Regions from separate parts of the Absiella sp. AM29-15 genome, predicted to be linked through region 2. Evidence: a T-box and tRNA genes for the amino acid it is inferred to sense, from the RefSeq annotation. Region 2 holds a T-box; the other holds one or more tRNA genes.
What was found. A T-box is a leader RNA that pairs with one kind of tRNA and senses whether it is charged. The one in region 2 lies ahead of ileS (isoleucine--tRNA ligase), so its partner is inferred to be a tRNA-Ile.
Positions count from the first base shown of each region.

Region 1: it has a tRNA-Ile gene. The T-box ahead of ileS (isoleucine--tRNA ligase) is inferred to sense a tRNA for this amino acid. The anticodon was not compared.

Region 1 covers NZ_QVFL01000011.1:58,737-74,176, forward strand. The annotation lists gene DW761_RS11965 (hypothetical protein) at 1-170, opposite strand, end outside; gene DW761_RS11970 (hypothetical protein) at 167-991, opposite strand; gene DW761_RS11975 (leucine-rich repeat domain-containing protein) at 1,006-1,728, opposite strand; partial or broken gene DW761_RS11980 (MGMT family protein) at 1,851-2,355, opposite strand; gene DW761_RS11985 (ABC transporter permease) at 2,487-3,233, opposite strand; gene DW761_RS11990 (ABC transporter ATP-binding protein) at 3,379-4,230, opposite strand; gene DW761_RS11995 (LytR/AlgR family response regulator transcription factor) at 4,334-5,074, opposite strand; gene DW761_RS12000 (sensor histidine kinase) at 5,086-6,411, opposite strand; gene DW761_RS12005 (Imm1 family immunity protein) at 6,519-6,890, opposite strand; tRNA gene DW761_RS12010 (tRNA-Ala) at 7,032-7,107, opposite strand; tRNA gene DW761_RS12015 (tRNA-Ile) at 7,126-7,202, opposite strand; tRNA gene DW761_RS12020 (tRNA-Ala) at 7,393-7,468, opposite strand; tRNA gene DW761_RS12025 (tRNA-Ile) at 7,487-7,563, opposite strand; gene DW761_RS12030 (hypothetical protein) at 7,658-8,686, opposite strand; gene DW761_RS12035 (hypothetical protein) at 8,679-10,892, opposite strand; gene DW761_RS12040 (ABC transporter ATP-binding protein) at 10,870-11,745, opposite strand; gene DW761_RS12045 (DUF3502 domain-containing protein) at 11,729-13,207, opposite strand; gene DW761_RS12050 (N-acetylmuramoyl-L-alanine amidase) at 13,450-14,136, opposite strand; gene DW761_RS12055 (M42 family metallopeptidase) at 14,219-15,292, opposite strand; gene DW761_RS12060 (GNAT family N-acetyltransferase) at 15,276-15,440, opposite strand, start outside.
Region 2 covers NZ_QVFL01000006.1:13,778-29,217, reverse strand. The annotation lists gene DW761_RS07590 (cell division protein SepF) at 1-21, shown strand, start outside; gene DW761_RS07585 (RNA-binding protein) at 25-783, shown strand; gene DW761_RS07580 (DivIVA domain-containing protein) at 1,089-1,553, shown strand; T-box leader at 1,550-1,767, shown strand; gene ileS (isoleucine--tRNA ligase) at 1,803-4,532, shown strand; gene DW761_RS07570 (hypothetical protein) at 4,650-4,883, shown strand; gene DW761_RS20980 (hypothetical protein) at 5,108-5,263, shown strand; gene DW761_RS07565 (hypothetical protein) at 5,383-5,574, shown strand; gene DW761_RS07560 (hypothetical protein) at 5,955-6,947, shown strand; gene DW761_RS07555 (hypothetical protein) at 7,179-7,376, shown strand; partial or broken gene DW761_RS21875 (transposase) at 7,523-7,907, shown strand; gene DW761_RS07545 (hypothetical protein) at 8,094-8,408, opposite strand; gene DW761_RS07540 (deoxyguanosinetriphosphate triphosphohydrolase family protein) at 8,721-10,526, shown strand; gene DW761_RS07535 (KAP family P-loop NTPase fold protein) at 10,547-11,827, shown strand; gene DW761_RS07530 (SIR2 family protein) at 11,849-14,734, shown strand; gene DW761_RS07525 (TrmH family RNA methyltransferase) at 14,830-15,440, shown strand, end outside.

The DNA of each region.
Region 1 (15,440 bases), on a different contig from region 2:
TGAAAATCATTTTCCATATTTGACCAATGAATATCTCCATAATCCAAAACGAATGTATGTTCAATTCTTGTAATGATATCCACATATTTGATCTTTGATACCTCAAAAATTCTTGAACGATCCAGCTTTAATGCTTTGATGATAGACTCCACATCATCACGCATACTCATAGATATTCTCCAAAATATTCATTCACTGCCACTTGATCATAGCCATCTTCTCCACGCCAGTATTCCACAAATGTCCAGTCGTTTTTCCCTTGAATTTTACGTTCATATGATTGGGGTTTTAATACCCCAATGCATGCGAGAATCTCAACCAGCGAGGACCTTTCATTTTTGTTTGATTTAAAATCAGGAATATCTTTGAATCTATCGCATAATATACCTGGATGATCATTGGCTGCACTGCTCATAATTATCTTTAATATATCTTTTAAAATATGTATATCCGCATCTGTTGGTTCTGGTATTTCCTCTTTGATGAATTGTTGAAGATCAAATAAGATATAAATTAATTCACCATGGCGTACACCACCCCATTTAATACGTTCAAAGTTTAATATATTGACATCCACATCTTTATAATCTTCTTTCCCAATCACACCGTATTTCAAATCTTTGCATATAGAACAGGTACATGATGTATAAACCACCTTGCCGTTTTCATATGACTTTCCGGATATGACAGGTGTATAAGTATGCATTGGCAGCATTTTCGCTATGTAGTAAGAGCTGATACCTGAGCGCCAGTCTAAACGTCTGGTTGAAAGACTGCTTATAAAAGCTTTCACTATCTGTTGGGGCGTGATTTTTTCCACAATCGCTTTGATTTGTTTTACACATTCATCATGCGATATACTAACTGCATCAAACATCAAACCTTTTTCTTTCGCATAAGTAAAATCTTTCGGAGTAATTGTATATTCATCTTTCCAACCAGAAGCAGACCAATAGGTTTTCATTAATATATTTTTTGCTTTTTTATCCATACGACACCCCTTTTCTATTCTATGATGGTATCTGGCAATTCTTTTTGTAATGTTTCTAATCGATGATTGCGATAATAGCGTGGCAACATTGTTAGATATTTTAAATTTTTCAAAGATAATATTGGTGAAATATCATAGTTTTTATGTTCTACAGTCAACGCAAAATGTAAGTATTGTAATTGCTTTAGATTAGATAATGGCGCCATGCTTTTCACTGGCTTACCCACGCCGCTCATTCCCCCATTTGATAAAAACAATTCTTGTAAGTTTGTCATATTTGATAGAAAAGACAAATCATATAACTGTTTTACATCACGTAAATAAAGCGTTTTGAGATAATCTAATCCAAATAAGAAGCTAAAATCCGTGACCTTTGTGATATCAGATAGGATCAATACCTCCAAATGTCGTAATGGTGTTAAATCTAATATTGTTTCTTGTTTATTATTAGAAATTTTAAGATATTTTAAGTTAGGAAGCGTTGATAAAAGCTTTACGTTTTCCACATTTACTTCACTTAAACAAACACCTTCTATACATTTATTTCCATAAAGACTTTCATCATGAGAATATGTTAAATGATACTTTTTTAATGGCATGGTCAAGGATAATATCTGTGTATCTTTAGGGACAAGTGCTAAATCATAAATACCACTTACCATACCCTCCATAACGCCTAAATCCGCATAAGGATGATGAGGACTTTTTTCTTCCAACAAATAATGATTCCAATCCATATCGTATCACCTCTTAAGAAATCTTATACATTACAAACATTATCACATTTCATGGGTGTAATATCAAGTGCTTATAAATGAAGAAAAGACAGTTGATTATGTTTCAACTGTCGTATTACATCTTATGATTTGTTCTCTATTTCACCTAAATCAAAAAGTACCTTTTGATAATCTTTCACAAAATATTTTATATTTGTTCTGTGTTCTGCCTTTTTGTATAATGGTATGTCCTTCTGCTTCTAACTTCTCTTTTTGTGCTTCTATTCCGCCTGGATACTTCGCATTCAACTCCCCATTTGCCTTTAATGTTCGCCAATAGGGTGTTTCATCTTCTGTTCTTTGATAACTTGCCCACGCCGCAATAGACACAAAAATCCCAGCTGTGATTGGTTCTGTAAAATCAGCATGATGAATTCTCGCAAAATACTCGCGAATTTCTCCAATAGTAATTACCTTTCCATAAGGCACCTGTTTCATTACATGATCATAATCGATTGGTGGAGCGAAATACATATGATTTCCTCCATACTTTTCAATACTTTTTTGATCGGTAATGATTTGAATTTTTGGCATATCTTTAGCATCATGCAACATTGCGTTAAAGTCTTTCTTATCTTCATTAGCCATGTCTGCCACCTCCTACTTAAAGGATAGCTTGTTTCTATATACAATGCAATGAGGCTGTTTTCAAAAAAGTATTAAATTTTACTTATTTCTTTGAAGATCGTTCACGTTCTTCTAACATATCTTAACTTTCTTTATTCTTTTTCGTATCCATTACGTTTATATATCAAAACAAATAATGCTATGGAAACTACCGCCTCGATGATCATCGCAAGGATACCGCCAATATTTAACGCAGGTGATACTTGCTCTGCCATATGCATGACCATATCCATAATTGCTCCTGTGAAAATGAATGGAGATATCATCTTTAATTCTTCGATATAAGAAGAAAACATTGGTACCAGCATCATCAATAGTAAAATAGGCGAAGTGAGTGTACTGGTACTGACCTGATTTTTCGCAAAGATTCCCAACAGCATCCCAATAATACAGCTGATCAATGTCCCAATCATTGTGACAATACTAAACAATATAAGATTTGATCCTGTGATGGTATACCCACTGATTGGCATAAGTAAATAATTAACGATAACTGTCACAAGGAATACTGGCAGCACACTTCCGATAAAGAATTCCAAAGCATTCACGGAGGATGTCATCAACACGCGCAATGTCTTTTTTTCTTTTTCTTCCGCAAGCATTAAACTTGTACAATATAAGCCAGTCATACCAATATTCATGACCAATCCCATTGCTAATGCATACGCATTTAAATATTCTTCACTGGCTCCATCTCCTGACATATTTTGATATAGAAAACGCATCATCATTGTAAATCCTATCGCAAATATTGGCATAATGATACAGTTTTTTCCACATAGTGCACGAAACTTTACTTCCGCTATCGCCATTACTTTATGTATATGTAGTGTTTTCATAATAACCTTCCCTTCTCCTATAAAAAATATATTTTCCAAATGACAGCTCCTATCACAAATACTGGTATGATGATACAACAACTTCCAAATAATGCACAAACGGGTGCATTTCTCCACGTTATGATATGGGGAAGATGAAATATCTTCATGATAGTTTTCTTCCTGTCACTTCCAAAAAAACGCTTTCTAGCGTTGGCTCACAAGAGTGAATTGTTTCTATCTGATCTTGTTTTAGCCATGCATTTATTTTCTCTACATTTTCATCATTCTGTTGTAAAAGATACTGTTTTCCATCACGTAATCGTATGTCATATTTTTTTACTTTATGATATTTTAAACATATATCGTTTGGTGTTCCATATTCTACAATCACACCTTCATTTAATAATGCCACATGATCGCATAATTTTGTGGCTTCTTCCATATTGTGCGTTGTAAGAAAAATTGCCATGCCTTCTTCTTTTAATTGAAACAACATATTGTGTATCTGTAAAGCGGTCGATGGATCTAAACCAGAAGTTGGTTCATCTAGAAATAATACTTGTGGTTTATGCAGTACCGCTCTTGCGAGAATTAATCGCTGTGTCTGCCCTTTGGATAATTTTCCTGCCAGTTTTTTACGATGTTCATAAAGTCCTACCTGATGTAACACATCTTCGACCCTTTGTTTCTCCACTTTTAGGATTTTTGCGAAGTATTCCAGATTTTTTTCCACACTGAGATATTCATAAATACCACTGCTATCTGTGACAATACCTATTTGTTCATAGATGGTTTCATCAATTTGATTGGCGTTGATTCCCAAGATATAGGCCTCTCCTGATGATGGAAAAAGCTGTCCTGTAAGAATTTTAATCGTTGTTGTCTTGCCTGCGCCACTTGGTCCTAAAAAGCCAAGAATTTCTCCTTTTCTTAGAGTTGCGTGAATATCTTTTAACACGCAGACATTATCAAATGTTTTTGATATATGATCTAAACGTATGATTTCCTGCATCATATATGTATCCTCCTTTTTACGTTTTTCACTATAACATTTTAAGGATTGAAAATGGTGGCTTGTTCCTGAATGGTAAGGATTGTTTCCTAAATAACAAAAAATCTCATTTCTTGATTTTTTCAAGTAAACGAGATTTTTCTTTACGAGATATACTACATACCCCACCTCTTACAATTACTTCATTATGTTTAAGATCAATGGAATCGATTTTATCTAAGGCAATTAAATAAGAACGATGAATTTTTAAAAAGCCTTCTTTCAATTCTTTTTCTATATCTGTAAGGTTTCCCAGAAATTCTATCCGTTGATTTTTCCCATGTAAGATCACATGGTGAGAACGTGCTGATGTTTCAAAGTAATAAATATCATCGATGGGAATATGGCGCAGTTTATCTCCACTTTTACACGTAAAGCATGCAACAGGATCTTTTGTTTCATCTTTTAGACGTTGAATAATAGATTGCAGGCACTCACTGATGGATGTATGCAACTGTTCTTGTGTATCTTTCACAATATAATCAAAGGCTTCAATATGATATTGGAAGGTTTTATAAGCTAAATCTTTGAAACTCGTGATATAAACGATTGTGCCATTTGGATCAATTTTGCGTATTTCTCTCCCCAACAAAAAGCCATCATATTCTGGATGTTTTAGTTCAACATCTAAAAAATAAATATTACGTTTGGTTTGTTGCTTCGCTAACGCATCTAACATTGCACAAGGATCACGATATACCTGCTTTACTTTCATATCATATTCATGAATCAGAATTTGTTTTTCAATTGCCTGCTGTATAAAATTTAACGTCGAAACTTCATCATCACATACATATATTTCTAACATGTTATCACTTCCTATACAATGGTTATTTCCTGAATGAAACGATTATCCACAATTTGTGTAGCTATCGTCACATTTGAATATTTATCAATTATCTTTTGTAAAGAAATCAATCCCATCCCTCGCTGTGTACCTTTGGTGGAATATCCTTCTTGATAGATTTTTTCAATATCTACATCATGGAATAATGAATTTTCCACAATCATATGAAAGGCATCTTCCTGATTGGATAATACCAGGTTCATATCACCTTCATGATCTTTAACTTCATCTATTGCATTATCCAAAAGAATCCCCAAAACACGACATGCATCCATAATATTCATTTTTATTGTTTGCACTGGATATAATACTTCCATATGTAATGAGATATGCTGATGATTGATTTCTGTGATTTTTGAATATAAAAGGCTTTTCATTTCATTGATTTGGATATTTGCTAATTGATTGGTTAGATTCATTTTCTTATCAATATCTTCATCAAATTCATCCATTAATTTTGAAATTGTAGATTCTATTTCCTGCATGTTTCCTTCTTTGCTTTGTAGGTAAATACTGGACATCATATTCTTATAATCATGTTTGAAGGTACGCATATTTTGTTGTATTTTTTCTAAATCTTGAATATAAAGATTTTGTTGCTTCAATAACATATCACTGTATTTTTTCTTATCTTTTAAACTGACCATTTGAATGTAATATATCATAGTCAATATCATAATGAACATCAAAAAAAGTGGTATCAAGAATTGTTCTTTTGATTTTACAGGTATCATTTGTAAACAATAAGATAATAGATCATATATGAATAATACAATAATCGTCATTCCTAAAATTTGTATGAAAGAAAAATTTTTATACTCAAATTCTCGATAGATTCTGGCAATATTCAACTTTTCCACAATCAGATAAATCGTAAAAAACAACAGTGCTATCATTGGCAAATTTAATAAATAATAGATTTGTACATTTCCATTTGATAAAAACCAAAGCATTTCATTTAGAATAAAGAACGTCTGCTGGCATACTGAGCATATGCATGCGATGAGAAAAATTGAACGTTTTAGATTTTTGTCAAATAGTGTATATGCGATGATCCAGCACCAAACAAATATTTCAAGTTCCAAAAAAAAGAATATATCAATTCCAGTTAAATCTGATAAGTAATAAGGAATCTCTCCTGTATGCAATACTTCCTCAACAAGTCCTATCCCAAAGTAAAAAATGGCGACATAGCACATTTTTTTGAAACTGACTTTTTGATATATGATTTTCTGATAAGCCCAAAAGATGGACAAAACCCAACACAAGTTTCCAAATATAGATATAAAAACTTTCATTCATATCTCTCCTCCACTCGCTTTTAAAGCATATTAATTATACTATGGTTTTCATCGTATCGACATAAAAATGAACAGGTTTTTTCTTCATCCTGTTCACTTTATTTTTACATACTCCTCCATGCAATACAATCTGGTCTTTGTAAAGTATCAAAGAATAATCGCATACACTGTATTGCTTGATCAAGTGTGATTACAGCATTTTCTGGTGTAAAATCAGGGGCACCATTGCCACTTACAAAGCTTACTACTCTTTCGCAAGTTCCTACTGATTGCCAGAAATCACCATCACCATTTAGAAAATAATGCAAACAGGCATCTGCTCCATTTAATGTTATCGTCAAACATGGATACTCATATTCCCCAGAAAGCCAGATATCATCATATGGAATTTGGGTGCTTTGTCTTATGATTGTTTCAATTTCATCTTTACTACGACAATCAAATTCCCCTTGATTACTTACTACATGCATTAACATCACTATGATTTTTCTCCTTTCTTTGTCATTTTTCTTAATTATACCAGATTTTAAAAACTCTTTTCATCTTTTCTGGTCATCTGATATCTATACAAAAAAAATCCCGATAAGCGATAACCTATCGAGATTCGTTTTAAATTTTGGTGGAGCTTATCGGGATCGAACCGATGACCCCCTGCGTGCAAGGCAGGTGCTCTCCCAGCTGAGCTAAAACCCCATGTATATTTAAATTCGATGGTGGGCCTGAATGGACTTGAACCAACGACCTCACCCTTATCAGGGGTGCGCTCTAACCACCTGAGCTACAGGCCCATGTTCCATCGAATGCTTGATTATAATACCACGATGTTTTTTATATGTCAACACTATTTTTTTAATTTTAATAATTTTTTGAAAAATTTTATAATAAGCGATTTATCGTTCTATTTCAATGTCTGGTCATCGAATTATCGAACAAAAAAAATCCCGATAAGCGATAACCTATCGAGATTCGTTTTAAATTTGGTGGAGCTTATCGGGATCGAACCGATGACCCCCTGCGTGCAAGGCAGGTGCTCTCCCAGCTGAGCTAAAACCCCATGTATATTTAAATTCGATGGTGGGCCTGAATGGACTTGAACCAACGACCTCACCCTTATCAGGGGTGCGCTCTAACCACCTGAGCTACAGGCCCATTTCCACCGAATGCTTGTACATAATACCATAGGAGTTTTTGTTTGTCAACATTTATTTTTACTATTTTGAAATTTTAACTATTTTAGGTGAAGTTATTCTTTTATAAATTTTAAAAGTCCTTGTTCATCCATCACTAAATAGCCATCTTTATATTTTGTATAAATGTTACCCTCTATGGACACTTGTTGTTTCTTTTCTAAATCAACATATATTTCTTTTACAAACTTGTTATCTTTCACACATGTAATACGCATGAGTCCAAAAGGATCATTTACACCAGAATCCAATGTGCAACCATCTGTATGAGCCTGACAGACATCTGCTTCTTCCTTCGTTTTTAAATCTAATTTTTTAATTTGTTGATTATCATTACTATAAATACTTCCTTTGTACAAAAAAGCATTCAAAGTTGACATATTATCTAAAAATACCTTATTTTCTTTTCCATCTTCTGATAAGCTCATTAATACACCTTTCACATTATCGTTTTCTTCTTTTATTGTCATATACATCACTTGCTTATCCCAAACACCTTCAAAATTCACAATACTGTCTTCATCTAAATCTAATTGCGTGAGTTTTCCATTAGTTAAATCTCCAATATATGTAAGATAATTTTCTGCAAGTCTTCCGATTCTTCCATTTTCATCATGTTCAAATGTTTCTAAACAAATATAGGCTTTATTCTTATAAATCATCAAAGATGCAATCGCCCCATCTGTAAGTTTTAATATCTCTTTTCGATCACTTCCATCTTCTTCCATAGAACATAAATAATTATTTCCTGTCTGCATATTCATATAAACACCATAAAGTTTTCCTTCATAAGGCATTGGCGGATAATTCATGACTGTATCTTTATATTGTGTAATCAGGTATGCTTCACATTGATTATTATTATGGTCACAATTAGGTTTTGCGCAAAGTGGTACATCTTGATTCGTTTCTCCATCATAAAAATATAGTTGATTTCCTATTTTTCCTTTTACAATATGATAGACGCCTTGTTCAGATACAGAAGGAAATGCATCAATTACATAAGCTTCACTATCCTTCTTTTCCTTATTTGAACATCCACAGCAAACCAATAACAAACACAATACACATAATATTTTACGCATGAATATCCCTCACTTTCTTTATTCTGCATAGTATAAATACAATAAGTATGAATATATAAGCAATAAATGCTTTTTTAATATTTAAAAACGGATAAAAAAGGCACATGAACAGTGGTGCTTGATAAACCTCATTGATACAAAGCAATAATGGTACACTTAACAAAAGAAACAGTACAATCGCTGTGACTTTTTCAGATTTAATACGTGAAAACAAATATAAAACACAATACAGTAGTGCTTGAATTACAAGGATTTCTAATATAAATTGCATAACTAAATACTGCATAATCGTCATTGTAAATGGCGATGTAAAGAACTGTTGTAAATCATGCATTGCGACATTCAACATAACGTCTGGATACATTTGCTTATTATGCAGGAAGATCATTATACTGATGAAACACCATAGAAGTGTAAAGCCAACACTTAATTGTATATATTTTAACGTATGTGTTTTTCTAATACCAATCATTGTTGTTTTATAGTAAAGTGTAACTCCACTTTCTTTTTCCTTTGCGTATGTATGCATACACATCAGCACCATCATCAGTATATAGAATACCAGTAATTTTGCGAATTCTTTTGATTGATCAAAAAACATTCTAGTATGATCTTCTTTTAATACCTGTCTTGACTCATCATTTTTTATCATTTCTATTTTTTGACAATATTCTTGAAACGTACGCTGAGTGGAAAGTTCTTTAGAAAGAAGCGTTTTTTCTGTTTCGTTATTTGATAAAAGTAGTTTTTGTTCAATATCCGCAAAACGCTGTTTTTCTTTTTCGATGTTTTGATATGTTTCTTTTGTTGGTGATGCACCAAATTCATCAATATAGTAATTTATAATTCGATCATCTTGATAGGATAATGTATGTATATTAGAAAGATCAAATGATACAAGCATAAGCAGCAGGCATGCAAACAAGACGCCAGCGCCTTTTAGCCAAGACTTCTTTGCTTCATAAAATAACAAAGAATGAAAATGTTTATCATATACTGGTATCTCTATCATTTTTTGTTTATATTCTTTTGTAATATATGCATAATAAGAACCAGCAAAAATCAAACAAATCAATAGAGCTAAACAAATCAACAGCCAGGTGTAATATATTGCGTGTGAAAAAATAGAAATATAGCTCACACGAATAAAATCTAGTTCTGGATGTAAAATATGTGATAATGAAAGATATGCAAGTAAGCTGTTTTTATCTGCAGTAAAATTAGATAACAATGTGCTGATACATACACATATCGCAATCAAACCACTGCCAATCATTGTTTTTCTAAAGAACGTCGAAACACCAAGCAGTAACATTTCCACAAATGCAAATGCCAATATGCGCATGATCAACATCAGTAATAAAAACTGTATAATCGTACATTTGATTGGTGTTGTAGCGCACATCATAACACTTTGTATTGGCTGTTGTATATTCACAAACCCATATTGTATTCCACGAATCACATACATTCCAAGGTAGGAAAGTGCCATGAATACAATCATTGATATTGTCAAAGAAGCATATTTACTTAAGTAATTCCATAACCCTCCCTTAGAGGTAGCTTTGATATAAGACATCCTGCCTGACTGATATTCTTTATCTACTTGTATATATGTTATATAAATCATGAATACCGCGATGAAGATATCTACAAAATAATCATTTAATATTAATTCTATTCCATATGTTCCTTTTGTGGAAGTACCCGCCTCTAATTTCTTACCTTCATAACGTTTTTTGATTGCGACCTGCCGTTCTTTTATGAAATGATTATCCTTACGGAAAAGAGAGATTTCTTCTTTTTGATTCTGAACAATGCTTTGATAATATGCAGGATATCGTATTAGATAATTCACTTCATCCTGCAGTCGCTGGATTGTTCTTAAATCATATGTTTCTTTCCCTAATTGAGAAAGCACATCATTTCCATATTGTGACACTGCCTCTTTCCATTCTTGATCACTTATACGATCTCCATTCAGCTTTGACTGTAGTTCCATCTTTTTTAAATAATCAGCAGCATCTGACAAAGGCATGCCTTTTATATTTTCCTGTAGTGTCTGATAATCTTTCTGATAAATGGATGAGGATTGCTGAACAGTAACGAATAGTACAAATTGAAATATCAAAAGCAAACATATCAGACATAAACTTTTCTTATTCAGGAGTGTTTTCTTTAAATCATAATACAGCATCTTTTTCATCCCTGAACAAGTAAAAATATACATCACTGATTTCTGGTGTGATCACTTCTCCTGAATATTCATCATGATCGTCAATGATTCTGGCAAACAATTTATCATGACGATAATAGATAGAGCTGACGATATTTGCCTGTTTATATTTCTGATATTCTTCTATTGTTATTTCTCTTTCCTTTACCTTTTGATCTAAGCACTCTAATATACTAATACGATCTCCCTGTAAAATAATATGTCCTTCTTTTAGGAAGATGAATTTACTAGATATGAATTCTACATCACTGACAACATGCGTCGCAATTAAAACGATTTTATCTTTCGCAAAACTCGCAATCATATTTTGCATTTCCATTCGTTTCATTGGATCTAACCCAGCTGTTGGCTCATCTAGAATTAAAATCTTTGGGTCATTGATCAAGGTTGCCGCAAGCATTGCACGCTGTTTCATTCCTCCAGAAAAGGCTGATAGCTTTTTATAGAAAACATCTTCTAGTTTTACTTCTTTTACCAAATATTGACTACGGGAAATGATTTCCTGTTTCTTCATGCCTTTTAAATTGCCAATATAGTACATAAAATCCTTTAATGTAAAATCTTCGTATAAACATTGTTGTTGTGGCATATAGCCTAACATATTTAAAAAACTCTTTTTCTGTTTCACTAAAGGTTTTCCATCTAATATGATTTCTCCTTGTGTTTCTTTCAGCAGCATTGCCAGAATATTCATAAACGTCGATTTTCCTGCGCCATTTGGGCCTAGCAATGCATAAATTCCATTTTCAAAGGTATACGATATGTGATCCAATGCAGTAAATGATCCATAATTTTTTACCAATTGTTTAATTTCCAGTTTCATTTTGAAGCCATTCATCTAATTGTTTTTGTAGTTCTTGTATAACTTGATCAATTCCTGCATTCTTTAGTTTCTGATTTACTTCTTCTACATCCTTCATCAATGTATCTGTATCTTTTACAGTATCTCCCTTATTACATGCAATACATCCAATGACATCTGCATCTCCATCTGCTGTAGCCATTCTAATATTATCAAATTGATCCAGTTTATCACTAACATTTGATAAATCAAAGAAGCTTGGCAATAATTCTTCTTTGGTAATATTTGCCTCTTCTTCCAGTTTTTTAAAGTATTCTAATTTATTATCTACTTCATTTTCAGAAGATTCTATAATCATGTTATTACCAAAGTTATTCCAACTAATATTTGTATAATGTGCATGATCTATGATTTTTCCTGAAGCATTACGCTCTGGTTTTGTACCAAATTGTAAAATTGTTGAACACTCTTTATCTGTATTTAATATCGCCATTAATCGAAATGCATCTTCTTTTTGTTTACTGTCCTTTAATATAGAAAATCCTGATACGTATGCATAATATTCTTTTGTCATATCCAAACGAACATCTTTTTCTTTCTGTTTAAGGCGTTGTGTAAATCCACGAGAGCCATCCATAACAACTTGATCTTTTGATATAATATCGTTTAAATCCTCCTGTCTTAAATCTGCACCAGTAAAACCTTTCCATCTCATATCAGAAATCAATTTTATAGTATCTAAAATATATGGTTCTTCATAAGGATTCACAACTTTATGATCTTTTTTTCTTATAAATAGACCCGTATTATTAATATTTTGATATTTATCCGCGATATATGTTTCTAAATTAAAACGCTGACTTAATATCCAATCCTTTTTATTCTGATAATTTTCATTAAAATATTTTAACACTTCTAAAGGTTGATGTATGACATGATCTATCGCTTCTTTATGAGCTTGATAATAGTCTTTATTTATAAATAAGTAAAAGGTTTCCAAAGGGTAGACTATTTTCGGCACTAAATATATTTGATTATTAAGCTTTTCTGTATCTAACTGATTTTGTGAATAATATTGTGATAAATCCTTGCCTTCTTTTGTGTCAAATAAAGTATCTAATGGTTCTAGTGCTGAGATATATGTTTGATTAAAAGGTACGATATCCACATTTTCATCCTTAGATATTATATTACTTACTAACTTTTTCTGATTATTCAAAGAAAAACCTTCCAGACTTTCTGGTCTTGGATATTGCTTTATCACTAATTTCAAGCCTGTTTTCATTTCTTTTAATCGTTCATTAACAGCATCAATTCTCTCATTAGATATTGCTTTATATGTTTCTTCAGAATCAATCCATGATTCACTGCCTTGTTCTATGTACCATACGATTTCTTTTGTCTTATCTTTACCTGCACATCCATTCAGCGCTATTAAGATTAATAATATCAATAAGACTTTTCCTGCTTTTACAGTTTTCATAATATTCACCCTCTTCATACTGTCCCTATTATCAAAAGCTAGTAAATGAAACCTGTTTACTTTTATATTCAAACAGGCTTCATTTACAATTACACGTTGTGAGAGTTCATGATTAATAAAAGTATAAATCATTTAACACTTACAGTGTAACCTCTTTCATATACAGTATGACTCTTATCTATGAAAAAGTAAATATAATTTGTTGCTTAAATGATATATTATGCTAATAAAACTTAACATTTTTACGATAGAAAACTGAAATATTCTAAAACACTGTTGCATAAACATTCTGCAATATCTTGTTGATATTCATCAGTTACTAGTTTTGTTCGATCTTCATCATTCGATAGAAATCCACATTCCACAAGTGAACCGATTTTATTTGCATTATTCAGGATATAATAATCACCTGTTTTACTTGTCATATTAGTTCCTGTTAATTTTTTGAAATTCTTTTGTATGATATCTGCGAATACTTTGGATACTTCATTATCTTTTTCATAAAATGCCTGTGCCCCTTTTACGGATGTATTGGGATATGCATTTAAATGAATGCTTAGAAATAAGTCTGTTTTATCTGCATTGATGATTTCCATGCGTTTTTTCATATCTTCTCTTTTACGATTGGTGGCATTTGCACTGGCTAAATCATAGGCGCCAGTTCTTGTAAGAGTGACACTGGCACCGTTGTTTTTTAAGAGTGTTTCCAGTTTCTTTGCGATTTTTAGATTAATTTCCTGTTCCTTGACATTGCCTGCTCTAGCACCATCGTCTTTTCCACCGTGTCCGGGGTCCAAAATGATACTGACGCCTGATAAAGAATGATAGGTTCTTGATGCATTGATGCTTTGGATATGTGACAACATACAGGCTGATGCCAATATGGTTGCGATCATGGCGATGCCTAGGATATAATGTTTTCTTTTCATTTTCTCACCAGTTACAGTATATGAAATGCTTGTTTATATCATGCGATAAACAGAAGAAAATCCTGCTGAATCAGCAGGATTATTAGAAGGTATCAATTTGTGATTTGTTTAAGCGATTTACGATTTCATATGCCAGTTTTACACTGTTTTCAAAGTCTTGATAAGTGGTAAATCCATGGTGGGAATGGATATATCGAACAGGTACACCAATGATAATCGTAGGTGTGCCGTTATTTGACACATGCAACATAGCACCATTGGTACCGCCACCGCTTCTGACACTTTCCTGACATGGGATGCCTAATTGTTTCGCTAAGTCTAATGCATAGCGTTGAAATCTTGGATTGGTGATCATACTTTTATCAAAGTGACGTAGCATTGGCCCTTTACGAAGTGCTGTTTGTATCATCCAATCCTCCTGAAAGGTATCATCCGCAGGACAGCCTTCAAAACAAATGGCGATATCTGGATGAATGGTTTTTGTGACTAAATCCATGCCTCGTTCACCAACTTCTTCCTGAGCAGATAGTGTACCAATGACTTCTACATCATCATTTTGGATATGGGCTAATGTTTCCATCACACACGCACATCCTATACGACAATCAAATGCTTTACCTAAAAATAAGTCACGTTCTTCCTCATAGGTACAGCTGACATCTGGTACGACAGGAGCACCGATATGAATATGTAATTGATTAATCACTTCTTCTTTGCTTGTGGCGCCAACATCAATGACCATTTCCTGCATAGACAAGCTTTCTGGATGTTCCCGGTCTTTCATGAAATGTGGTGGTTTTGCGGCTACAATACCACTGATATATTTACCTTCTGCATTTTTTACACGTACTTTTGAGGCAGGAATGGTGTCTGGCACCCATCCTCCCAATGGTAAAAATACCATCGTACCATTGGGTTTTATCGCCTGTATGATAAAACCTACTTCATCACTATGTGCATCAATTAAGACAAGCGGTTTTTTCTGTGTTTGTTTTGTTTGATAGATATATGTGTTTCTTAAATGGTCTTCTTTTACAACACTGTTCTGTGGCGCATATTTTTTTGCGAGTGATACTACTTCATCTTCAAAGCCACTAACACCATTGGCATTTGAAAACTGTTTGATCATTTCAATATTTTCAGCTTTTGTTCTCATATTCCTTTTCCTTTCGATCTAATAAATAAAGCTTACCAGCTTTTTCTCCTCCTGTTTGTGGATGAAAGATCACATCCCGTTGATAATGAAATCCCATTTTTTCAATCAGTCGTTCTGATTGAGGATTGTCTTTGAAATGGCCACAACA
Region 2 (15,440 bases):
TTGGATGCAAACGAAGAGTAATTAATGAATCAGCATCAGTTACAACATTTTCGGGGTAATGAAGAATTCGTAAAACGCCTATATGATCTCATTGATCAGATGCAACGTTATAGACGGATATGCATTACTCCCTTTTTTACGCCTGAAGAAGCATCGATTGCACAAAGTATCTGTGGGAAACAGATTCTTTACCGTATGGATGGCGGTTATCCAAATGCGGAACGTGTACGTTTTGCATTTCTACCATATGATGATGAAGAACCAGCTTTTCCTACCATCTGTTTAAAAGCCAACTACTCCTCATCCTTCTCTAAATTATCACATCCGGATATCTTAGGTGCCATTATGCATATTGGCATTGAACGGGATATGATTGGAGATTTTATCATTGAGGATGACAGAATCTATATTTTCTGTGATGAGATGGTTGAAAATTATATCACATGCAACTTAACCAAAATCAAACGCTGTTCTCTTCATTTTCAGCGAACAAATGAACCTATTCAACATGAACAAAAATTAAAATATGAAACCAAAATCGTATCTTCCTTACGCTTAGATGTGATGGTATCTACACTTGGGCATATGTCCAGAAGCAAAGCAACAGATCTTATCAAAGCAGGACTTGTGAAGGTCAATCATACCGTAAACCAGCAGGCTTCCACAACGGTTAGTGTTGGCAGTGTGATATCGATACGGAAAGCAGGGCGTTTTAAGTTTTTAGAAGTATCCAACAAGACAAAAAAAGATCATCTAGTTATTGAAGTCGCAAAATATGAGTAAGGCCTGCCATGTGCAGGCTTTTTCATTTCAATGAAATGAAAATAACTACCCAAATAACTACCCCCAAAACTACCCCCATGACTACCCTCAAAGCTGGAGGGAGATATTCCTTTCATATGATCATAGTGAAAATGAATGTCATATAAAAGGAATGATTTTGGAAAATAATGAAAAAAGCTGGAAAAATACAATGACATTCACAAAAATCCCTTGAAGAAGTGGCATATTTATGACATAATAATAATGCTATTTCCATTTGTGAATTAAGCCGCTTATTTCCGAAGGTGAGGACGAAAGGTGATGTTATGGACAAGAAATCATTCGATACGATGAAAAATGGATATAACCGTTACCAGGTCGATGACTATATATCCTTGCTTAGTAATGAAAACGAAGAACTGAAGAAAAAGCAAACAGTGCTTTTGAAACAGGTAGAAGAAATGGAAAAAGAACTGGCTGAAAAACAACAGGAATATAACAAGGTCATGGAAAATCTGGCGATTCGTGAGAAGGCAGCTGGAGAGATGGCAAGGATTGCGATGAAAGAAGCAAATATGGTAGTAGATACAGCACAGAAAAATGCAGATGCTATCGTGAAAGAGTCTTTAATCATGGCAAGAGGCATATTGCTGGATATTGCCAGACTGGGAAATGAGGCAAATGAATTAAAAGGCAGCATGAAGGATGAATTAAGACAACTGGAAGCTGCACTGGATGAATTTGAAACACCCAATATTCCCAACATGGATCTTTTGAAAAAAGAATTGTAAATGCGTGAACAGAAAAGACATGTTTTATTACAGGTACTGATAGAGAGCAGCTGGCTGGTGGAAAGCTGTAGGAAGGGTAATAAAAAATCACTTTTCGATGCAGATTTCCTGAATGGTTAGTAGGGAAGTACGGGTTTAGCACACGTTACGTGTTGAAAGTGCATATCAGGAATGATATGAACTAAGGTGGTACCGCGTGAATAACGTCCTTAGAGTAAGGACGTTTTTTTTATGAAGGAGGAAGAAACGATGGAATATAAAGATACGCTATTAATGCCAAATACCAAGTTTGAAATGCGTGGAAAGTTACCAAGTAAAGAGCCAAACTTCCAGCAGCGCTGGAAAGAACAAAACATCTATGAAAAGATGTTAGAAAAAAGAGAAGGATGCGAAGCATTCGTTTTACATGATGGTCCTCCATATGCAAATGGAGATATCCACTTAGGACATGCATTAAATAAAATTTTAAAGGATGTCATCATCCGTAACCGCTTTATGGCTGGCTACAAGGTGCCTTATGTACCAGGATGGGATACACATGGTTTACCTATTGAAACAGCTATCCAGAAGCTTGGATATAACCGTAAAGAAATGGAACTGGCTGATTTCAGAAAGCTTTGCTACAACTATGCTTTAGAACAGGTAGAAAGACAGAAAAAAGGATTCCTTTCTTTAGGTGTGGTAGGTGATTATGATCATCCTTATATCACATTAACAAAAGAATTTGAAGCACACCAGATTGAAATCTTTGGTAAGATGGCAATGGATGGCTTGATCTATAAAGGATTAAAACCAGTATATTGGAGTCCATCCAGTGAAACAGCTCTTGCAGAAGCTGAAATTGAATACAAGGATATCAAGAGTCCTACGATTTTTGTGAAATTCCCTGTAAAAGATGGTAAAGGAATCTTAGATACAGATACAAGTTTTGTCATCTGGACAACAACACCTTGGACAATCCCTGCAAACTTAGCAATCTGTTTGAATAAGGATTATACATATGCACTAGTTGAAAGTGAAAAAGGTAAATTATTAGTTCTTCAGGAGCTTGTTGATGCGTTGTGGGAAAAATTTGGATTAACGCAGAAAAACATCATCAAAACATTCAAGGGAAAAGAACTTGAAATGATCACATGTCAGCATCCTTTATATGATCGTGAATCTTTGGTTATCTTAGGTGATCACGTTACTGCTGATGCAGGTACTGGATGTGTACATACAGCTCCAGGCTTTGGTGCAGATGACTTCTTTGTAGGTCAGAAATATGGTTTACCAGCATATTGTAATGTTGATGAACATGGATGCATGATGGAAGATTGTGGCGAATGGCTTGCTGGTCAGTATGTAGATGATGCCAATAAGACAGTGACACAAAAACTGGATGAAATCGGTGCTTTATTAAAACTTGAATTCATTACACACTCCTATCCACACGATTGGAGAACAAAGAAACCAATTATCTTCCGTGCCACTACACAATGGTTTGCATCTATCGATAAGATTCGTGAACAGTTATTAAATGAAATTGATAAAGTAGACTGGATACCAAAGTGGGGACAGCAGCGTATGCATAACATGATCGCCGATCGTGGTGACTGGTGTATTTCCCGTCAGCGTGCATGGGGTGTACCAATTCCTATCTTCTATGCAGAAGACGATACACCTATCATGGATCAAAACGTATTTGATCATGTCGCAGAATTATTCAAAGAATTTGGTTCAAATGTATGGTTTGAAAGAGACGCAAAAGACTTACTTCCAGAAGGATACAGCCACCCAGGTTCACCAAATGGAACTTTCCGTAAAGAAACAGATACCATGGATGTATGGTTTGACTCCGGAAGTTCACACACAGGTGCTATGATGGAAAGAGGTTTAGGCTATCCTGCTGATCTATACTTTGAAGGTAGTGACCAGTATCGTGGATGGTTTAATTCATCTTTGATCATTGGGACTGCTGTACATGGACAATCTCCATATAAACAGGTATTAAGCCATGGTTTTGTTATGGATGGTAAAGGTGTGAAGATGAGTAAATCTCAATGGAACGCTGTAGCACCAGGTGAAATCACTAAGAAATATGGCGCAGATATCCTTCGTTTATGGGCTACTTCTGTAGACTATCAGGCAGACTGCTCAATGTCAGATGAAATCATGAAACAGATTTCTGAACAATATCGTAAAGTACGTAATACATTCCGTTTCATGTTAGCAAACATCAATCCAGAAACAGACTTCACAAAAGAAGATTTGGTAGATGTGAAGGAATTACCAGCATTAGATCAATATATCTTAGTGCTATTAAATGAAGCAAATACCAAAGCAATCAAAGCTTATCAAGAATACCGTTTTGCGGATATCACTGGTATGTTAACAAACTTAATGACCAATGAATTATCTGCTTACTATATGGATTACACAAAAGATATCCTGTATATCGAAAAGAAAGATTCACCAAGAAGAAGACAAGTACAAACTGTTCTGTATCATGCATTAGACTTCTTATTACGTCTATGGGCACCAATCCTTGTTCATACATGTGAAGAAGTAAATGATTTCTTCCATACAGAAGCAGAAAGTATCCATTTAGGAAGCTTCAAAGAAAACCTTGTCATTGATAACGCAGAAGCAATCAAAGCAGATGTGGCTCGTTTAATGGCAATTCGTGCAGATATCTTTAAAGCACTAGAAACAGCTCGTGCAGAAAAAGTTATCGGGAAATCATTAGAAGCACATGTTATGGTAAATGTATCTGATGAAGATCGTAAATTGATCGAAGATTACTGTGGCAACAAATTCAACCAATGGCTGATCGTATCAAAAGTAAGTTTCTCTGTAGATGAATTACCAGCATATGAAGTATGCCAGGTAGCAGTAGAAAAATGTGAGGGAAAAGTATGTCCAAGATGCTGGAACATTACTGATTCTTCAAGAGAAGATGGCTTATGTGATCGTTGTCACGAAGTATTAGAAGGCTAATATATCCAGAAGACTATAGGAATTCAATTTCTATAGTCTTTTTTGTATATACATTATCGTGTGATGGACAAATAATGAAAGGAAGTTATAATATTCTTGAAAGAGATAGGTGATAAAATGTGTAACTTAAGTGAAGGTATCCGTAAAGAAGCAAAAGAAGAAGGTAAACTAGAAGGTAAATTAGAAGGAAAGCTTGAAGGTAAAGCAGAAGAACGGTTTCTAAGCGCTGTAGTATATACAAAAAAGTTAATGGTAAAAAATCATATTAATGTTATGGAAGCAATAGATATATTAGATATTCCAGATGACATCCGCCAAGCTGTAATTGATGAAATAGAAAAGAAAAATTAACCAAATAAAGATATCCATTTAAGGAAGAAACACCTAAATGAATATTTTTTTCATCATAGTATAAAACATAAAAGCTTTTTACATAAAATTAATTAGTATTTTAATATAAATAAAATTTATAATATCATGATTTTAAAAAGTAATATCAGATAATATACATTATAGTTGGATGGACAAATAATGAAAGATAGTTATAATGTTTTTGAAAGGGGCAGGTGATGCAAATGCTTAACTTAAGTGAAGGTATCTGTAAAGAAGGAAGGTTTATAAGCAATGTAAAAGTAAGCTTCTCTATAGATGAATTACCAGCATATGATGTATGTCAGGTTGAAGAAAAATATGAGGAAAAAGTATGTTCAAGAATAAGTTTTTTGCATTAAGCATACATGTTTGGGTGTGTCATTTTCTCTATGATGCTTATCAAAGCTAAAAAAATAGTATAATCAATTATATTTTGTTATACCATTATATTTAGGAAGGAATGATTAGTGTGAGGATAGTGCCAGGAACGATTTTTGATTTAAAAGAAATTCAGCCAACGCCTTCTAAGTTAGTTGATTTTAGATATCTTACGAATGGATATCGTTATTACAATTATTCTGATGATAAGTTTAAGGTTGAGGTTGATCCAATTAGCAGAGATAGGGATTATGATGATATTAAAAATAAAGATTTAGAATTGGGGATTTAGTAAAGTGAAGATATCCGTAAAGAAGCGAAAGAAGAAGGTAAAGCAGATGAAAGGTTTCTAAGCGCTGTAGAATATACCAAGACGTTAATGATAAAAAACTATTAGTGTTATTGAAACAATGGATCTACTAGACATATCTGAGGATATACATCATGAAATGATGGAATGTATTGAAAAAAATGAAATCAAAAAGTGATTTGATTTAAGAAAATGCTTCATATTAAGACATAGATTACTGTGTTTGTTAATCATGATTTACTTTAAGATTTTACTGTAAAAATATAATTATTTGTGCTTTTCTGACTTTGTTGTAATTATGTATAGATTTTTTTAAACAATGCATGTATAATGGAAAACATTACACGAAAAGGAGGCGCTTTATGAATAATAGACTAAAACTAGTATCAACCATTGATACGAAAGAACCGGGAAAAGCACATGATGAATATTGTAAAAAAATCCTGGCTTTCAAATCTATTCTGGCATCTATCTTGCATGATCAAATACCAGAATATATGGGTATGCCAATACCTGAAATAGAGGCTTGTATTGAGCCAATCAAAGGAATTGAGTACATCAAAAGAAATGGTGAACTTTTGGGATTAAACCTTGAGGATATCGCTGTTATTGGCGCAGAAATACGCTATGATGTATTCTTCTTTGCGAAACTTCCAACAAAGAAGGTAGAAGCTAAAAAAGAAATCATAGGATTTCTGATAAACATGGAAGCACAGGGTGATGATGAAAGACATTATCCATTGATATCAAGAGGTGTGTATCATGCCTGTAGGATCTTAGCAGGTCAAAAGAACGCAAAATATGGTTTTGAACATACCAATTATTTAGATATCAAAAAGGTGTATTCTTTATGGATCTGTATGAATCATAAAAAAGAAAAAGATGATGTTGTGAATTCATACAAACTAACGGAAACTTGTTTGAGAAAAGAATGGCATAGTCCAGTAAGTCATTATGATTTGATAGAAGTTATCATGATTTATCTAAAAAAGAGTTATGATGATTACAATGATGGAGAATATGACTCTATGAAATTATTGAATGTATTATTCAATTCGAATCTTCCACTAGATGAAATAAAGCGACAACTTATAGAAAATTATGGTATACTAGTAACAGAAGATCTAGAGCAGGAGGTGGCTGAGATGTGTAACTTAAGTGAAGGTATCCGTAAGGAAGCGAAAGAAGAAGGTAAATTAGAAGGAAAGCTTGAAGGTAAATTTATAAGTACTGTAGAACTTGTCAAAAACTTGATGGAAACTACCAATATTGAAATCAATAAAGCATTAGATATGTTGAAAATACCAGAAGACATCCGCCAAGCTGTAATTGATGAAATAGAAAAGAAAAATTAACCAAATAAAGATATTCATTTAAGATTAGACCACCTAAATGAATATCTTTTTTTCATCTAAGTATAAAACGCAAAATACAAAAGCTTTTTTGCATAAAATTAATTAGTGTTTTGTGATAAATAAAGCTATTAATATATATTAAAAACATAATATCAGATAATATACATTATAGTTGGATAGACAAATAATGAAAGAAAGTTATAATGTTTTTGAAAGGGGCAGGTGATGCAAATGTGTAACTTAAGTGAAGGTATCCGTAAGGAAGCGAAAGAAGAAGGTAAAGCAGAAGAACGGTTTCTAAGCGCTGTAGTATATACAAAGAAGTTAATGGCAAAAAATCATATTAATGTTATGGAAGCAATAGATATATTAGATATTCCAGATGACATCCGCCAAGCTGTAATTGATGAAATAGAAAAGAAAAATTAACCAAATAAAGATATTCATTTAAGGTTAGACTACCTAAATGAATATCTTTTTTTTCATCATGATGTAAATTGTAAAATATAAAAGATTTTTTTCATGAAATCAAATAGTATTTACAATTGAATAAAGCAATCATATTCAAATGTAATAATCAGTTGAAAAGTAGAGAGGTTAATGCTGTTTCTCTATTCTGTGTAAATAGTCTTACAGGCTTTAGAGAGCCGTAAGAGCTATCTATTAAAAGTCTATATACACAAGCGTAACATCATACATTTGATGCGTAGCAGCACATGTTTTGTAAGATATAAACATATCAAGACATTCAAGCTAAGGGTAGGCAGCACCTGAAAAATCTAAAGATGGTTTATCAAGCAAATACAGAGGAACAGTAAAAAAATCTCTCCAATCGCAATAATGAGTTGGGAAGAAAACTGGGACATTCTAAATACCTATTTTAATTATCCAGTGGAAACAAGGAAAATAATTTACATAACGTATGTGATTGAAGAATTAAATAGACAGTTCCATAAGGTGATATAGTTAGTTATCCAGAACTCAAGTATTCCATGGACACTCACTCTCATAAAGTAAGAATAAAAAGAAAAAGTCAGTATAAATTCAGGTTCTCTGAATATACTGACAATGGATACAAGTGTTAATGTTTATTACATTTATTGACATACTTTTTAATATTTTATAAAATGATGAATTTTTATTATGTTAGACTAAGAAATCAAGAAATCCTAATGCAATTTTTAATGAGTCCTGCATATTAATATTATCCTTTTGTTCACAATAATTCATTGCATCTTCAATAGAATCCAAAGCCCATAACAAATTCTTATAGTTATCATCTGAAGATTCAGAAGAGCTACTTTGGGATAATTCTATATTATATATATCATCACCTTCCTGATAAGAGACCTTATCAATTTGATTATAAACGTACTTAATATTGATAGCTAATAATTTATAATCAAGATTATCGGGGTTATTCTCTATATCAGAAATCTCGCCTTTGATAATTGATTTCATCTGATTAATCTTTCTACGTCTCATTCCATCCTTTATTGTTTCCTTCTTGCTTATAATAAGCGGTTAGATATATCTTACTGCTTTATACTGATAGTGTCAATTACTAGTAAATAACATATGGACATAAAAAATTATGATGATTACAGCGATGGAGAATTTGTGATAATGACTGAAATTCATTGATTTTAAATAATTATAATACTATAAATAGAGTCATCCTATCCCAAACTTGAACTTTTTAATTTTCATGTTGTAATAATAAAAATATATTTTATACTTAATATGACACATATGTTACAAGGAGGCACGAATATGGAAAAGTTTTATATTATTAAAATATGGGAGAAACCATTTTCAAATCTTATCAAGGGATTAAAATCAGATAAAGCTAATGCTGCCTATAATTTAGCAAACAATGATATGGATTTTAAAGGAGAAATAAAAATAGATGATAAGATTTTATTTATTTCTTTTAGAGTGGAAAATAGTGATATAAGCTATTTAGATGCAATTGCTTGCAGAGTTGTAGATATAAATGATAGTCTTTTAACTTGTAAAACAGAGGCGTTTACAGATAAAAAGTTGATAATAGAAAATTTGTGCAATATGCTGCTTTTTGATTTACAAAAAGACTTTAAAAAGAATAGTTATATTACAGAAGAATCAGCTGTTGAAGTATATGACAATTTTGTAAAAGAACAAAACATTAAAGTTGAATCTGATTTTAATGAGATTAATAGTAATGATGAATATATTAGAGCTTGTAAATTGCAATTTGATGATGGTAGATCGACCTATTCACGTGATAGAGATAGAATTATACATTCCAAAGCTTTTAGACGAATGGTAGATAAGGCACAAATCTTTACTTCAAGTAAAGGAGATCATTTTCGTACAAGAATGACACATACATTAGAGGTAACACAGATTGCAAGAACAATCGCAGTCTTATTGAATAATGAAATAGGCGAAATTTGTCCTGTGGATGAAACGAAAACAGAAGCGATTGCTTTAGCACATGATATCGGACATACCCCATTTGGACATGTAGGTGAAAGAGCATTAAATTCAATACTTCGTGGAAAAACTTCCATAATTAAAAATACGGATATAGAAGGCTGGAATATGGGATTTAAACACAATTATCAAGCTTTACGTGTATTAACAAGCCTAGAAGTCAAGTATCCTGATATTGATGGCTTAAATCTAACATATGAGGTTATGGAAGGTGCTTGGAAGCATACCAAAATAAAGAAACATGGAGATTTATTATATTCGCTGGATGATTTCTTCTTATATCCTAATAGTGAATATTTATATCCTGAATATGATTTTCCAACTACTATAGAAGGACAAATTGTGGCAATAGCAGATGAAATTGCACAAAGGTCACATGATGTAGATGATGCATTCAAAGCAAACAAATTAAGCTTTGAAGAATTAAAAAAGAACTCCCATATCAAAAAGGCAAAAAACTTATCAATCATGTTAAAACAGATAGAAGATAGTATTAAAGAAGCAAAAAATAACAATATCTTTCTGATTGATGAAAATGATATGTTAAGAGCAAGACTGTGTTCAGAGATTATTTCATTTTTTGTCACTGATGTGGTAAACAATACTTTAGAAAAACTCAATCAATTCTTTGAAACAGAAAATGAATTCTTTGAACAATACAAACGATTTGATCAAAAAATCGTTGATTGGAGTGAAACAGCACACAATGTATCAAAATTTCTAGAACAAATCATCGCAACACGTGTGATTATATCCTCAGAAGTAACGCAATTTGATACAAGCTCTAAGCGAGTTATAGAGAAATTATTTAAATACTATTATAATAACCCATTATCATTGCCGGATAATACATTAAGAAGGGTGTACATCTCTTATATGAAAAAGGGATTAAGCTACGTCAATTTCAAAGAAGGAAACGTAAATATTATACGTGATGAATTAGAAAAAATCACACAAACAGATTTAAATGATTTAGACATTGATGAACGAAAAGAATACTTAGAAAAACGTAAGATTTTAGTCAGATGCATTGCTGATCACATTGGTGGTATGACAGATAGCTATGCAATTCAAGAATATCATAAGTTATATAATTTATAAATCTAAGGAGAATAGGAAAGATGCTAGAAAGAACAGATGATGAATTTATTAAAAGTACAATTACAGAGAATTTATTAAGCAGAAATAAAAAGCTAATCTATTGTGTAGATTTTCTACTTAACCAAACAAATAATTCAGTTATATCAATAAATGGAAAATGGGGAAGTGGTAAGACTGTTTTTGCTAAACAGATTGAATATGTGATGAAACATGAAGAAGAATATAAACAATTGTGTAGTAGTTATAGAGTAGATGAGAATGCTAATTATAATTCAAACGAGGTTTTCTATTATAATTCATGGGAAAATGATTCTATAAATATGCCTGTACATTCATTATTGTTACAACTTATCAAATACTATAATGTGAAGAGTGATACTCCTTTAGATTTGAAAAAAGCTAGTAAAAAAGTACTCAATATTATGACCAAGTTAGCAACTAATGGTGCTGTTGATATAGAAGATTTGAATTTAAATAAAACAGAAGATGAAAAGATTAATGCGTTATTAAATGATGTAATATGCACCGAGGATTTAAAAGAATTCTTTAATAATATAATCGATCAAATTCTAGCTGAGAAAAATAACAGATTGCTTATTATTGTTGATGAATTAGATAGATGTAGACCAACTTATGCTATAGAAATGCTAGAATGTATAAAACATTTCTATAGTAATGACAAAATTACTTTTCTTGTTGTTACAGACAATATTCAATTATCTAAAACAATAAAAAAAGTATATGGTTCAGAATATGATGGAGAACTATATTTAAATAGATTTTATGATAGTGTGATTGAATTATCAAATAACATAAATACCTTTAAAACTGCATACATAAGTAGTCTTTATGGTAAGGATATTACAGAAACTGATTTATTCAATGAAATCACGATGACCTGTATCAATTATTTTAAATTAGAATTAAGACAAATAAATAGTTTCATTGAATACGCAAAAACAGCACAAAATATTATAGGAGATTATTACAATAATTCTCTTTTATTTAAACAATCTCTAGCTTATTGTATATGCTGTATATCCTATGGATTAAAAGTTACATCAGTAAATGAATATGATTTATATATGCAGGGGAAGTGGAATAAATTAGATGAAGTTTTAAACAGTAATGTGAAATTAATTGAATGGTTAGAGGAATTTATTGATATTAAATCTAACGATAGTTTTGTATCAGTTTTAAAACAAACATACGATGCGGTTTTTAATGGAAATTCTGAAATATATACTTATGATAACTTTGCTAAAAGACTTGTTTTACAGATTTTAGAATTACAATTTTAGATTGAAAAGGGGAAATGTTATATGGATTGGATAGAATCAATAAAACACATAAAAGAAGCACAAAGAAATAATCGTTTAGTTATCTTTGTAGGTGCCGGAGTTTCTAAAAACTCTGGCATTCCTATGTGGGGAGAATTAATAAGAGCAATCGCAGATGAAATTAAATACAATCATTGCGCATTTTGTAAAGAGGAAGCAAATATTAAATGTAAAGAACGTTATAATTTTACCCAAGATGAATATTTGAAAATACCTGAATACTTCTACCGTTTATGTATGCAAAATGATGAACAAACAGGAGATAAAACATATTATGATTTTATCAAAAAAACTTTGCATACAGATGTCGAAAGCAATTGCATTGATGATATCATTTTTCAATTATTACCACATCATATCATTACAACGAATTATGACACATTACTAGAAGATTCAACTGATGTAAACGCAAGACTTTATACAACCATCAAAGAGGATGGAGATTTGTTGTCATCAAGTAATGATCACTATATTATTAAAATGCATGGAGATTTTTCTAATCCTGCAAACTTGGTATTAAAGGAAAGTGATTATATCAACTATGAACAAACACATGTTCTTATATCAACATATATTAGGTCACTTCTAATTGATCATACATTTTTGTTTGTAGGATATTCTTTGAATGATTATAATCTGAAATTAATCATGGGGTGGATCAATTATTTTGTTGAAAAACATGGCGTAACAAAACGCCCGTACAATTTCCTGATTCAACATGGAGAAGCGAACTTTTTTGAATCTAAATTATATGAATCAAAAAATATCTATGTAATAGATACTGAGCCTATATTACAAAACTATGATGTTAAGAGTATTAACTTACAAAACCCATTTGGACAATCAGTATATGCCTATTTATCATATGTTAAAGATGAAAGAAAATATTTAAAATTTGTATCGCTTGAAGATTTATTATATGAAGGCGGAAAACTATTAAATGTTTATAATAAAATAGGAGAGAACGATTTTTTAGAGATGATTAGAAAAGTTGATAAACATGCAAGTATAAATAATCAAATCTTAATAATAAGAGATGAAAAAATATATGATTCTTTTGTAGAACTGCTAGATATAAATAATGAAAAGTCAGATTTTATAAAAAAGATTCTTAAAAAAGTGGGATTATCGAAAATAACGAAAAAAGAACTGTTAACTTATAATCAGTATGAATTAGAAGTTGACTCATTATATTCAGAAATTTTCCAAATTTATATAAATAATGATTATCAAACATTGTTTAAGAAATTAGAAGAAAATCAATCATTAGATGAAATGCTATATTACACTATTTTACTAGATCCAGAATCTGATAATATCAAATCTTATTTTAAGCAGAAAGTGATTCCAAGAAATAATCTTGTAAGCTTACTGATTTATAAAATACAAGAATATTGTAGTTGTTATGGACTTGAATTACTAAATACTACGGAAATATATAGATTATTTACTCTTATACCGAAAAGTTCAGAATACTGTATATGTACCTTGAAAAAGCTTTTTTCACTGCAAGATATCTTGGATGATATAGAAGTCAAGATACAAAAATTAGAAGATGAATATATAAAAAGTCCTGAACACATTAAGATTATTGTTAGTGATGAATTTACACCTATTAGGGCTATCATCTATAATATATATATGTTTTGTTTAAAAAACTATATACCATTTCATAAAGTTGTAAATTTGAAAAATTTATATACAATGTATGCTCAGGCTATATTATGTACTTATCATTATCAAAAAGAAATTGATTTTCCAACATATGAACTAAATGAAATCGATATAGATATTATCACTAAGTATTGCATACCAGAAAAAATTGAAAAAAGTATGAAAAAATATCGTGTTGATAAGTTAAATGTATCAAAAGATGTAAACATAGTTATAAAATTTAAAAACTTTTGTAAATCCTATTTTTTATATCGTGATGTAAATAACTTGTTTTCGTTCCATGCGTTTCTGTTGTTATTCTATCATTTAGATATTAATGAAAATGATTTTGATGACATCACTAATTTATATATTGAAATACTAAATGATATTGCAACCCAAAATTCTATTTCTGTAAATTTTATACATAAATCATTATCTTATTTTATGACACATTTTTCTAATCGTCTATCTACCATACAAGCAAATAAACTTCTTAGATTATTATTTGATGATTTAAAAAAGGAAGAAAAACGACATTATCTAGAATTTAAAGATCAAGATATTTATGTTAGTGAACAAGCAGATATTTTAACGAAAGCGTCAATAAGCAAAGAACTTTTGAAAATTAAAGATAATGATAAGTTTATTAGGGGCATTGAATGCTTTTATGATTGCTTTGAAAATGATATTTTAGAAGAAATCATATATAAATATTTGAATGACTTTGATTGTATTTTTATATTCAATAGAATTATAGAAAAAAGAATTATTTATCATGACTCTATACAACATTATTTCATAGATAAAATAGAAAATGATTCCTGTAGAAAAAGTAAGTATTTTACCTTTTATTCTCAACAATATATAGAATGTTGCATTAGATTATATATGAATGATTATCCGTTTGATTTAAATTTATTAACGCCATATAAAGAAACTTCTGATCAGTTGCAATTTATATTAGATCCAGAAACATTTGATTATTCATTAGTCGATTTAACAGATTATTTTTGGTGTATGCTAATATATTCGGAGAAAACTAATAAATATTTCAAACAACATCGATTAGAAATTTTAAATGAAAGATTAAAAAAAGAGTTACGATTAAATGGTTCACAAACTAATAAGTATATTGTTTTATTGACTAAACTATTTTCTGCAAAAGAATTAAGTGATTTGTTAAGTGAAGATGAAAACATCAAGAATTTTTAAATTCTTGATGTTTTCTCTTTTATTTCTACTTTTCTATAGATTTTTTCTCAGAATCCTTTATACTTATATAAGAACAAAACAAGTGAGGTATCAATATGGAAATCACATCCCTAACAAATGCAAAAGTAAAACAATGGAGTAAATATAAAGAAAAGAAACATAGAGATAAAGATCATAAGTTTCTTATAGAAGGAGAACACCTAATAGAAGAAGCACATAAAGCAAACCTAATAGAGTGTATTCTAATAGAACAAGGAAAAGAAAATATGTTTCCTGCTTATGAAACATACGAAGTCACAAGAGATATCTTAAAGAAACTAAGTGACAGTGTATCTGGCACTTACATCATGGCAGTATGCCATATGCCTAATATATCATCCATTGACTTTGGCAACAAAGTCATCGTACTAGACGACGTTCAAGACCCTGGCAACGTTGGTACGATTATCCGAACAGCCTTTTCGTTCGGATACACAAGTATTGTGTTATCCAACCATTCTGTAGATGTCTTTAATGAAAAGGTCATACGTTCCACACAGGGAGCCTTATTTCATATGCCCATCATTCGTGGAGATATCATGGAACTGTTGCAAGAACTAAAACAGCAGGGGATTACACTCTATGCAACATCCCTTCATGAAGCAACACCCCTTCAACAAACACCAAAGAAAACACCATGTGCATTGATCTTTGGAAACGAAGGAAA